Linked DNA regions of Posidoniimonas polymericola. The protein of the gene in region 1 interacts with the protein of each later gene in a pairwise test. Links are inferred from orthologs where the notes say so. Each region holds a gene or a part of one and is shown in the gene's direction. Other genes may lie near its edges.

Evidence for each region. Proteins that work in one complex are often made in the same cells at the same time.
Region 2: the proteins of dnaX (region 1) and dnaE interact in binary tests that used the Escherichia coli proteins (3 or more experiments, as listed by UniProt). The link is inferred for Posidoniimonas polymericola from one-to-one orthologs.

The regions. Positions count from the first base shown.
Region 1 is NZ_SJPO01000002.1:661,818-666,465, reverse strand. What follows is about bases 1,246-4,201. They hold dnaX (DNA polymerase III subunit gamma/tau), read left to right. Parts: upstream 1,246-1,641; coding sequence 1,642-3,762; downstream 3,763-4,201. Other genes in these bases: Pla123a_RS06450 (YbaB/EbfC family nucleoid-associated protein), read left to right, coding at 3,805-4,149; Pla123a_RS06465 (WD40 domain-containing protein), read left to right, coding at 1,246-1,287. Also shown: more of Pla123a_RS06465, read left to right, coding at 1-1,245; rpoN (RNA polymerase factor sigma-54), read left to right, coding at 4,448-4,648. UniProt on the Escherichia coli protein: Part of the beta sliding clamp loading complex, which hydrolyzes ATP to load the beta clamp onto primed DNA to form the DNA replication pre-initiation complex.
Region 2 is NZ_SJPO01000018.1:71,791-77,622, forward strand. The notes cover bases 669-4,808. They hold dnaE (DNA polymerase III subunit alpha), read left to right. Parts: upstream 669-990; coding sequence 991-4,608; downstream 4,609-4,808. Other genes in these bases: Pla123a_RS23960 (hypothetical protein), read left to right, coding at 669-786; Pla123a_RS23970 (GlsB/YeaQ/YmgE family stress response membrane protein), read right to left, coding at 4,691-4,808. Outside these bases: more of Pla123a_RS23960, read left to right, coding at 100-668; more of Pla123a_RS23970, read right to left, coding at 4,809-4,960; Pla123a_RS23975 (hypothetical protein), read left to right, coding at 5,226-5,832. UniProt on the Escherichia coli protein: DNA polymerase III is a complex, multichain enzyme responsible for most of the replicative synthesis in bacteria. This DNA polymerase also exhibits 3' to 5' exonuclease activity. The alpha chain is the DNA polymerase catalytic subunit.

The DNA.
Region 1 (4,648 bases):
CACGGCGGCGGCGCGTCGTCCGTGGCGTTCGCGGCCGATGGCCGGCTGGTAACTGCGGGGCGGGACCGCAAGGTCAAGCTCTGGAAGGCGGACGGCGGTCACATCGCCGACCTGACCGACATGAACGACATCGCCCTGGCCGCGGTGTTCGCCGACGAGGACCAGCGGGTAATCGCCGCCGACTACACCGGCGAGGTCCGCGTCATCACCATCGAAGACAAGCAGCCCGCGGGCGTGCTGCCGCCCAATCCGCCGCTGCTCGAGACACGACTCGCCAAGGCGGCCGCGGCGGTCACCGCACAGGAGCAGCAGATCGCCGCGGCCAAGCAGCAGGCAGAAGCCGCCGGTCAGGCAGTAGCCCAAGCCGAAACGGCGCGCATCGAGTTTGAAAAGCTACTGGCCGCCGCCAAGCAGTCCGCCGACGAGGCCGCGGCCCGCCTGGCCGAAAACGATGCGGCTCTGAAGCGTGCTCAGAAGGAACTGGAATCGGCCAAGCAGGAGCACGAGCAGTCGAAGCAAGAATTCGCTGAGGTCGAAAAACAGCTGGCCGAGTTCCGCACGCAACAGGAGCAGTCGCCGCCCGCCGAAGGAGACGCCGCGGCCGCCGACGCGGCGGCCGCCAAGCTGGCCCTGCTGGAGCACGCCTACAGCGACGCCAACGGCGCGGTAGCCAAGCTGCAGTCGCAACGCAAGGCGGCCCGCGTGCAGCGCGACAAGCTGCGTGAAACGCAAAAGTCAACCAAGCAGGCGGCCGAGCTCGCGTCGACGCAGCTGGCCGCGGTCGAGAAGCAGCGGGCAGCCCTGCCGCCCTTGGACCAGCTACGCACGGCGGCGAGCGCCGCGGCGGAGGCCGCCCAGGGCGCCGAGGCGGCCGGCCAGCAGTTGGTATCGGCCCGTGAGGCGATTGAGTCCGAGGTGGCTGATTTCTCGCGGGCGATCGCGGCGTTGACCGAAAGCTCGCAGAGCCTAACGGCTAACCAGACGAGCATTGCCCAGTCGCTCGGCGCGGCCGAGGCCGAACGTCAGGCGGCCGCCGCCGCGGTGCAGGCTAAGGCCGACGCGGTCGCCGAGGCCAAGGCCCGCTTGGACGAGCTCAAGGGTCGGCTCCGTTCGCTGCAGAACGAGCAGCGGGACCTTTCCGCGCAGCTCAAGGCGAGCGAGGATCAGCTCGCCGGCGTCACCCAGCAGATGGGGGACGCCCAGCAGCAGGCGCAGATCGCCGAGGCGAAGCTGCGCGACCTGACCGCCGCCGAGGCGATGCGGAAAGCCTACGCCGAAGCCGAGTAGTCTACGCGGCAGGCCGGATTTCTTAGCAAATCCGTAGAATCCGCCCGCACGATCCGAGCCAGCGGACGCGGACGCCCCTTTGACTCCCGGCGGGGGCGTCGGGCATAATACGGATCTACATGGCGGCCCGCGGGGCGGCCGGCGAGGGGTCCCTGTGATGGGGATCTTGCGAACCTGGTCAGGGTGGAAACACTGCAGCCATAAGTTTGTGAACCAGGTGCGGGGGCCTCTCGCCGACCGCCGCGTTGCCGCCAGCTCTTGGCGTCTGACTCTCCCCCCACTGATCAACTGGCCGCCGGACCTGCCGGGGGGTTCTTTTTGCCCGTCCAGCGGGCGTGACCGAGGGCCACGGGCATGTCCGAAACCGCTGCTGGCAACCACGACCCCACCGGAAACTCTCCGGGGGCTCCGCACCACGACGAGTACGTCGTGGTGGCGCGGCGGTACCGGCCCCAGACGTTCGACGAGCTGATCGGCCAGGGGCACGTCGCGCAGGCGCTTAAGCAGGCGATCGCCACGGGCAGGGTAGGGCACGCGTACCTGTTTACTGGCGCCCGTGGCGTTGGCAAGACGTCGGCCGCGCGGATCTTGGCCAAGGCGCTCAACTGCACGGGCAATCCGGACGGGGGCCCAACCCCGACGCCGTGCAACCAGTGCGAAGTGTGCCGCAGCGTGTCGACCGGCGACGACGTCGACGTGCTCGAGATCGACGGCGCCAGCAACCGCGGCATCGACGAGATCCGCCAGCTGCGGCAGAACGTGGCGATCCGCCCGAGCCGCGCGCGGTTCAAGGTGTACATCATCGACGAGGTGCACATGCTCACCAAGGAGGCGTTCAACGCCCTCCTGAAGACGCTCGAGGAGCCGCCCGAGCATGTGAAGTTTGTGTTCGCCACGACCGAGCCCAACAAGATCCCGATCACGATCTTGTCCCGCTGCCAGCGGTTCGACTTCGCCGGCATCGAGTCGACCGCCATCCAGACGCGGCTCGCGCAGATCGCGGAGTCGGAGGGCGTCGGCATTGATGTCGAGGCGCTGCAGATCCTGGCGATGAGGGCGGCCGGCTCGATGCGCGACAGCCAGTCGCTGCTCGAGCAGCTGCTGGCGGTGTCCGAGGGCGCGATCACCGGCGAGGACGTCAACCGGCTGCTCGGCATTGCGCCGGCCCAGCGGGTCAGCGACCTCGCGCGGCGGCTGGCCGAGCGTGACGCCGCCGGCGCGCTGGCAGAGGTGCACAGTGCGATTGCCGGTGGGGCCGACGTCGGGCAGCTGCTCGACCAGCTGCTCGGCTACTTCCGCGACGTGATGGCGGTGTCGGTCGGCGCGGGGATGGACGCCGCCTTGTACGCGCTGCCGAGCCAGGCCGAAGAAGTCACCTCGCTGGCGGGCGCGCTCGGCCCGCAGACGCTGCTGGCGATCCTGCAGGTGCTCGACGAGACCGCCGCCCGGCTGCGGGTGAGCGTCCACAGCCGCACGCTGGCCGAGATGGCGGTAGTCAGAGTCTGCCACCTCGAAGACCTCGACGATCTGGCCGACTTGGTTGCGTCGCTGCGTGAGGGGGGGACGCCCCCCGCGGGCCCGCCCGCCAAACGCCCGGTCGGGCCGAGCAAAGGACCAAACAACGGGCCAGACAACGGTCCGGCCCCGCAACCGAAACCTCCGACGCCGGCGGGGACGACCCCGGCGTCTGGCGCGCCGACGGGCGGGTCTGCCCCAGCCCCCTCTGGTACGGCCCCCTCTGGTACGGCCCCCTCTGGTACGGCCCCGCAAAAAAATCAGCAGCCGAGCGCCGCAAATGCCACCGCGTCCGCTGCTCCTGCCACCTCTCAGCTGAACGGCAGCGGCGCCGCCCCGCCTCCCGCCGCGGCCCCGCGTCCTATCAGCCCCGCGCCCACCGCCGAGCGTCCCCCCGAGCCGGCGCGGCCGCGGCCCGCCCCGCCCCGCCCGCGCGACATCGACGCCGCCACGGCGGCCAACGCCGCGCTGCAGGAGGCTGAGCAAGAGTCCGACTCAGCAAACGCCGACTCAGGGAACGCCGACTCTAGCAGCACAGTGCCCAGTGCCTCGGCCGCCGCCGGCGACACAATCGCCGACGACAAGCTGCAGCAGGCTTGGCAGGCGGTCTCCAAACAGGTCGGCGGCATCCTCGGCAACCTGGCGGCGATGGCGGTGTCAGTCGGCGCGGTCGACGAGCGGCGGGTCTGCGTGCGGTTCGACAACCCCGTCAGCCGCGACACGTGCGACCAGCCCGCGCACAAGCAGCAACTTGAAGACGCGTTGGAGTCGCTGGCCGGCCGCAGGCTGCACCTCGAGTTCGAGGCCAAGGCCCCCGCCGTGACAGCGCCACAGCAGCGGATGACCCGCCGGCAGCGCCAGGCCGAAATCGCTCAGCGGCCGTTTGTGCAGGCGGCCCTCGAGCTGTTCGACGGTCAACCCGACAAGCTCCGCTACGTGCCGCCCGCCAACAAGAATTGATCCCTCGGGCGACCGCCCGCGGCCTACCTACGGAGAACAGACATGCTCAAAGGACTTGGAAACATCGCCGGCCTCATGAAGCAGGCGCAGGAACTGGGCGGCAAGATGCAGGCCGTTCAGGAGCAGCTCAAGCAGGTGAAGGTGACCGGCTCGGCCGGCGGCGGGCTGATCGAGGTCGACGCTAACGGCCAGGCCGAGGTGCTCGCCGTACGGATTGACGCAGGGCTGCTCGAGAAGCAGGAGAAGGAGATGATCGAGGACCTGCTGCCCGCCGCGGTCAACGACGCCCTCACCCAGGCCAAGCAGAAGGGCGCCGAGGCGATCCAGGAGGTCACCGGCGGGCTGAACCTGCCGGGCCTCGAGGGACTGATAGGCGGGGGCAGCTAGGCCGCTTGGACGCGGGGCTGGTCCCGCCCGGGCAATCTCGAGGCTCAGGCGGCATTTCCGCTACGGTCGTTCGACGACCAAGCCGACCCAGGGGCGGTTCCCAACGCCCCCACGGGTCCGGCTGAGCTATTCTTTGCAGGGGCCGCTTCCCTGCCATTCCCGCGACTATACACGCACTGCTTGCGGGACAAGGCGTTTGACCTTCTGGATTTGCCAGGGGTATGCTACCTCTACCGCCGCGTCGACGCCCAAGAGGGTGAGTCGCCGCTGGTCCTATTATTCACGAACGGGAAATCCTATGCGGTTGTCTCTCGGGCAACAGATGCAGCTGGCTCAGAAGCAGGTGCTTGCGCCGCGGATGATCCAGTCGATGGAGATCCTGCAGCTGCCGATCATGGCGTTGCAGGAACGCATCGAGCAGGAGATGGAGGACAACCCGTGCCTGGACCTGGTGGAGCCGAGCGAAGACTCCGACCGCGAGGAGCCGGTCGAAGAGTAC
Region 2 (5,832 bases), on another replicon or contig:
GTAGCCGATGACCAAGCCGCAGTGACCACACGGCCTCTCGTTCAACGGCCATTGGTCATTCCGGCTTGGTCATTCGACATTATCTTGTAAGCTCTCCGCATGAAGTTCCTGCTCCGGCTAGTCACCGACAACCTCCACCGCTTCTTCACCGGCGCCCTGTTGGGCGGCGGGCTGTTCGCCCTGCTGGTGGGCGGGCTCTGCTACTACCTGGTCAGCGATCAGGCGTACTGGCGGCTGGTCGCGGTCAGCATTTTGGTGTCGATCGGCGTGATGCTAGCCGGCCTGGCGAGCGGCGTACGGCTGGCCGTCACCGAGACCCTTCGCGACTGGGTCAACGCGACCAGTGTCGGGCCGATGCTCAGCAAGGTGATTTTCAAGCAGGCGCTCGGCGTCAGCGACAAGCGGCCCGAGGGCTCCAAGGCCGTGGCCGCCGAGCTCGACGGCGCGACGGTCGGCCAGGCGAAGGAGCGGCTTGCCGAGCACCTCGGCGACCTGTTCGGCGGCGACTCGCTCGACCGCTGGCTCCCCGCTCAGGGACGCTGGATCGCCAAGAAGCTGACCGGCGCCGCCGGCTGGGCAATCACCGAGCGGCTTATCGAGCACATCCCCGGCACCCCGGGCGACCACGCCCGGCTCGACCTGCTCGCCATGCGCGACGGGCTGTCCGACGGGCTGGCCGACAAGGCCGTGACGCTGGTCACCGCCCGGGCGACCGCGGTAGCGATCGCGGCGGTGGGCGTGGCGGCGGTGGTGAACGTGCTGGTCGCCGCGGCGCTATCGGTTTGACGTGGGCGGTTTGAAGTGGGCGTTTGACGTTGGCGATTTAACGCAGCGGGCGAATCCTGCAGGTTTTTCGGCCGATTGGCGGCGCCTCCACGCCGCCGCTAGAATGCTGGAGCGTGCTCGAAGCTACCGAGAACTGAGACACCTGGGCTCTGTTCCACCCGCCCTGCCCTGCTCCCGCATTCTTGAGGAAGGACCCGCCGCACGATGGATGCGAAGCCGTTCGTTCACCTGCACTGCCACAGCCACTACAGCCTGCTCGACGGCGCCAGCCCGATCAAGAAGCTGGTAGGCAGGGCCAAGGAGCTGGGCATGAACGGCCTGGCCCTGACCGACCACGGCAACCTGTACGGCGCGCTGGAGTTCTACCGCGCCTGCAAGGACCAGGGCATCAACCCGATTGTCGGCTACGAGGCGTACATCGCCCCAGGCAGCCGCCGCGACCGCGGCGGCGCGTCCAGCAGCAAGGCGGCCGCCTACCACCTGACGCTGCTGGCCCAGAACCGCACCGGCTTCCAGAACCTGGTGAAGCTCGCCAGCCGGGCGTACCTCGAGGGCTTCTACCACAAACCGCGGATCGACAAGGAGATCCTCAAGCAGTACTCCGAGGGCATCATCTGCTTGTCGGGCTGCGTCAGCGGCGAGCTGAGCCGCACCCTGCTGGCCGGCGGAACCACCAACGAGGCCCTCAAGCAGGGCGAGCAGATCGTCCACTGGTTCCACAACACCTTCGGCGACCGCTACTTCCTCGAGATCCAGAACAACGGCGTCGAGATCCAGCGGCAGGCGCTCGAGCTGACGGTCGACCTGGCCAACCACATGGGCATGCCGCTGGTCGCCACGTCCGACGCCCACTACGTCAACCAGGAGGACGCCGAGGCGCAGGACGTCCTGTTGTGCATCAACACCGGCCGGTACCGCACCGACACCAACCGCATGAAGATGGAGGGCGACCAGTTCTACCTCCGCGGCCCGGAGGACATGTACGCCGCCCTGCCCGGCCACGAGGACGCCCTCGCGCGGAGCCAGCAGATCGCCGACTCGGTCGACCTCGAGCTGGAGCTCGGCAAGCGGTTCTTCCCGACCTTCACCGCGCCGGGCAAGGACGAGCCCGACATCAAGGAGAGCGAGGCCTACCTCCGCGAGCTGGTCATCAAGGGGCTCAAGGAGCGGTACGCCGACACCCCGCACCGCTGGCAGGACGGGGTCGCCCCGGGGCCCGAGCACGCGACCGGCGAGCTGTCCGAGGAGGTCATGGCCCGCATCGACCGCGAGCTGCACGTGATCAACACGCTCGGCTTCCCGGACTACTTCCTGATTGTGTGGGACTTTGTCCGCTTCGCCGTGGCGAGCAACATCCCGTGCACGGCGCGTGGCTCCGGCGTGGGCTCGATCGTCTGCTTCGCGCTGAAGATGAGTCACGTCTGCCCGCTGGAGTACGACCTGCTGTTCGAGCGGTTCCTGGACATCAGCCGGCTGGAGGCGCCGGATATCGACATCGACTTTTGCAAGGAGCGGCGGGTCGAGGTCATCCAGTACGTCAAGGAGAAGTACGGCGAAGCCAACGTCGCACAGATCGGCACGTTCGGCACCCTGGCGGCCCGCGCGGCCATCAAGGACGTCGGCCGCACGATGTCGATGCCGATCTTCCGCGTCGACCAGATCACCGCGATGATCCCCGACCAGCTCGGCATCAGCCTCGACAAGGCGCTGGAGCAGTCCGACGAGCTCAAGACCGCCTACGAGGGCGACCCCGAGATCCGCGAGCTGCTGGACCTGGCCCGCAAGATCGAGGGTCTGGCGCGCAACGTCGGCACGCACGCCGCCGCGGTGGTGATCGCCAAGGAGCCGGTCAGCGAGTACGTGCCGCTGCAGCACGTCAAAGGCAAGACCGAGGTCATCACCCAGTGGTCGATGAACGACGTCGAGGACGCCGGCCTGCTGAAGATGGACTTCCTCGGCCTCCGCAACCTAACGATCCTGGCCCGCAGCATCGACCTGATCGAGGAGTCGACCGGCGAGCGGATCGACCCGTACAAGTTCCCGCTGGACGACAAGCCGTCGTACGCCCTGCTCTGCCGCGGGGAGACCAAGGGCATCTTCCAGCTCGAGTCCGGCGGCATCCGCGACCTGCTGCAGCGGATGCGTCCCGACAAGTTCCACGACATCATCGCGACCGCCGCGCTGTACCGGCCGGGCCCGCTCGAGGGGGGCATGGTCGACCAGTACATCGAGGTCAAGCACGGCCGCCGGCCCGCCGAGTACCCGCACCCGGTGATGGAGGAGGTCCTCGCCGAGACCCACGGCGTCATGGTGTACCAGGAACAGGTGATGCGGATCCTGAACCTGCTGGGCGGCATCGAGCTGTCCAACGCGTACAAGTGCATCAAGGCGATCAGCAAGAAGAAGCTGCCGATCATCGCCAAGTTCCAAGAGCAGTTTATCGACGGCGCGCAGGAAAAGGGGCTCGACAAGAAAAAGGCCGAAGAGCTGTTCGGCATGATCGAGAAGTTCGCCGGCTACGGCTTCAACAAGAGCCACTCCACCGCGTACGCCCTGATCGCGTACATGACCGCCTACCTCAAGGCGCACTACCCGGTGCAGTTCATGGCCGCCCTGCTGTCGGGCGACATCCCCGGCCGCAACTTCAAGAGCAAGGACGCGCTGGTCGAGCACCTGGAGGACTGCGAGCGGATGGAGATCGAGGTGGTCCCGCCGGACGTCAACACCTCGTTCGTCGACTTCGCGGTCCGCGAGGGCCGGATCTTGTTCGGCCTGTCCGCCATCAAGGCGTGCGGCGGCGGCGCCGCCGACGCGGTGGTCGCCGAACGCGAGGCCAACGGCCCCTACACCGACCTGTTCAACTTCTGCGAGCGCGTCGACCCCCAGTCGTGCAACCGCGCCACGGTCGAGACCCTCGTCAAGGCCGGCGCGTTCGACTCGTTCGGCGCCGACCGCGCGCGGCTGATGGCCGGCGTCGAGCGGGCGATGCAGTCCGGCGCCTCGGCGATGGCCGACCGCCGCAGCGGCCAGAAGGGCCTGTTCGACGAGGCCGAGGACGAAGCGACCGAGGACGCCTGCCTCGACCTTCCCGACGCCGCGCCCTGGGAGGAGAAGCAGCTGCTGACCTACGAGAAGGAGGTCCTCGGCTACTACCTCTCCAGCCACCCGCTGGCCGAGTACGAGCAGATCCTGCGGACCTACGCCACGCACACCAGCAAGAGCCTGGGCAACCTGGAGCACCGCAGCGAGGTCGTGCTGGGCGGCATGCTGGCCGCCATCAAGATGAGCCACACCAAGAACCCCAAGCCCGGCATGCCCAGCAAGTACGCCATGTGGGACCTGGAAGACCTCGACGGAATCGTGCGGTGCATCATGTGGCCCGAGCAGTTCGCCCAGTTCGGCGACCAGGTCGTGGGCGACGCGATCGTCGGCATCCGCGCGGTGGTCGACCGCCGGCCCGGCGCCGAGGAGGTCAACCTGATCATCAACGAGCTGATGCCGGTCGCCGAACTCGAGACCCGCTTCACCAGCGGCGTCACCATCATGGTGGACGAGACCCGCCACGGCGCCGAGGGGCTCAAGACGCTCCGCGAGATCGTCCGCGGCTACCCGGGCAAGATGCCGCTCAAGCTCCAGCTGATGCTGGCGGACGGCGGCGCGGTGATCCTCGAGAGCGGCCGCCGCGTGAGCCTCGAGGCCGAGCTGCGCCACCGCGTCGAGGAGTTCCTGTCGCCCGGCTCGTTCCGCCTGACCAGCGCCCCGCCCAAGCCCACGCCGCCGCCCCAGAACGGCCGCGGCCGCCGCGCGATGGCGGGGGCGTGAGCGGCGCGAGACAAGTGCAAAAAGAAACGCCGCGGGCAGACGGGCCCGCGGCGTTTTGTCTTTTCGGTTGTCGCCGTTTGCGTTACACAGTCGCGTTCCGCTTGCCGGCGTAGATCGAGATCAGCAGCGCGATCACGGCGCCGATCACCGACATGATAAAGCCCGAGGCCTGCACCAGCTCGCCACCGGCGAACATGTAGCCGATGAAGCCGCCCACGAACGAGCCGATGATGCCCAGCACCATGGTGGCCAGCGTGCCCATCGCCTGACGGCCCGGCACCAGCAGTCGCGCGATCGCGCCCGCAATCAAACCAAACACGGCCCACACGATACACGCCCAAATAAGTCCCATCGTTTTTCCCTCCGGTTGAGTGCTGAAACTGGTCGTTGGTGAATCGGGTCGTTGACCCGTTGAGTGGCTGGCCTGATGAGAAGCAACGGCCGTGCCAGAAGCGGAACGGACCATTAAACACCGGTAATCTAGGCGGCAGGTGGCCGGCCGCTGTCCAGGGTGGCAGCCGCGAGGCCAGCATTTGTTGACTCGGCGTGCGGCCGCTGCCATTCTGGAGGGACCGAACGGTCTTCTTGTTTTCCTCTCCCTCCCGAGACCCGCTGTCATGCGAGCCCGCCAATTGGGTCGCGGCGTGCTGCCGGCTGTGCTGCCGGTGCTGCTGTTCTCAGCGACCGTCCACGCGGCCGTGACGGTTGTCGGCGTCGTGAACCCCAATCCGGTCGTCGACGGCCAGGATGTCGAGATCGGGGTGGGGGCGTATGGCGAGGTGATCGTCGATGGCGGCTCTGTGCTGGCCTCCGCCGCCGTGAAGCTCGGCGTCAGGAACAACCAAGTCGACCTCAGCGTCGGTATTGCCCGGGTGAGCGGCCCGGGGTCCCGATGGGAGATGCAGGGTCTGCAGCTCGAGGGTTCTCTCCGCTCCCTGCTCGAGGTGACCGGCGGGGCGCAGGCGCAGATCGGCTCCTTCAACGAGTATGGCGGTGCGCTCCGTGAGTTCCGCGTCAGCGGCGAGTCCTCGGTGCTCGCCATCGGCGGGGCGTTCGGCTACCAGTCTCAGGGTCTCAGCGCCGACGTTGAAGTTGCGAGCGGCGGCTTGCTGACCGCCAATGAGGTCTACTTGGGCGAGTTGGCGCGCCTTGCCCTCGACGGCGGCGCGGTGGTGACCGGCAACTTCGGCAATGACGGGCGTGTGTCGGGAGACGGTCGCGTCC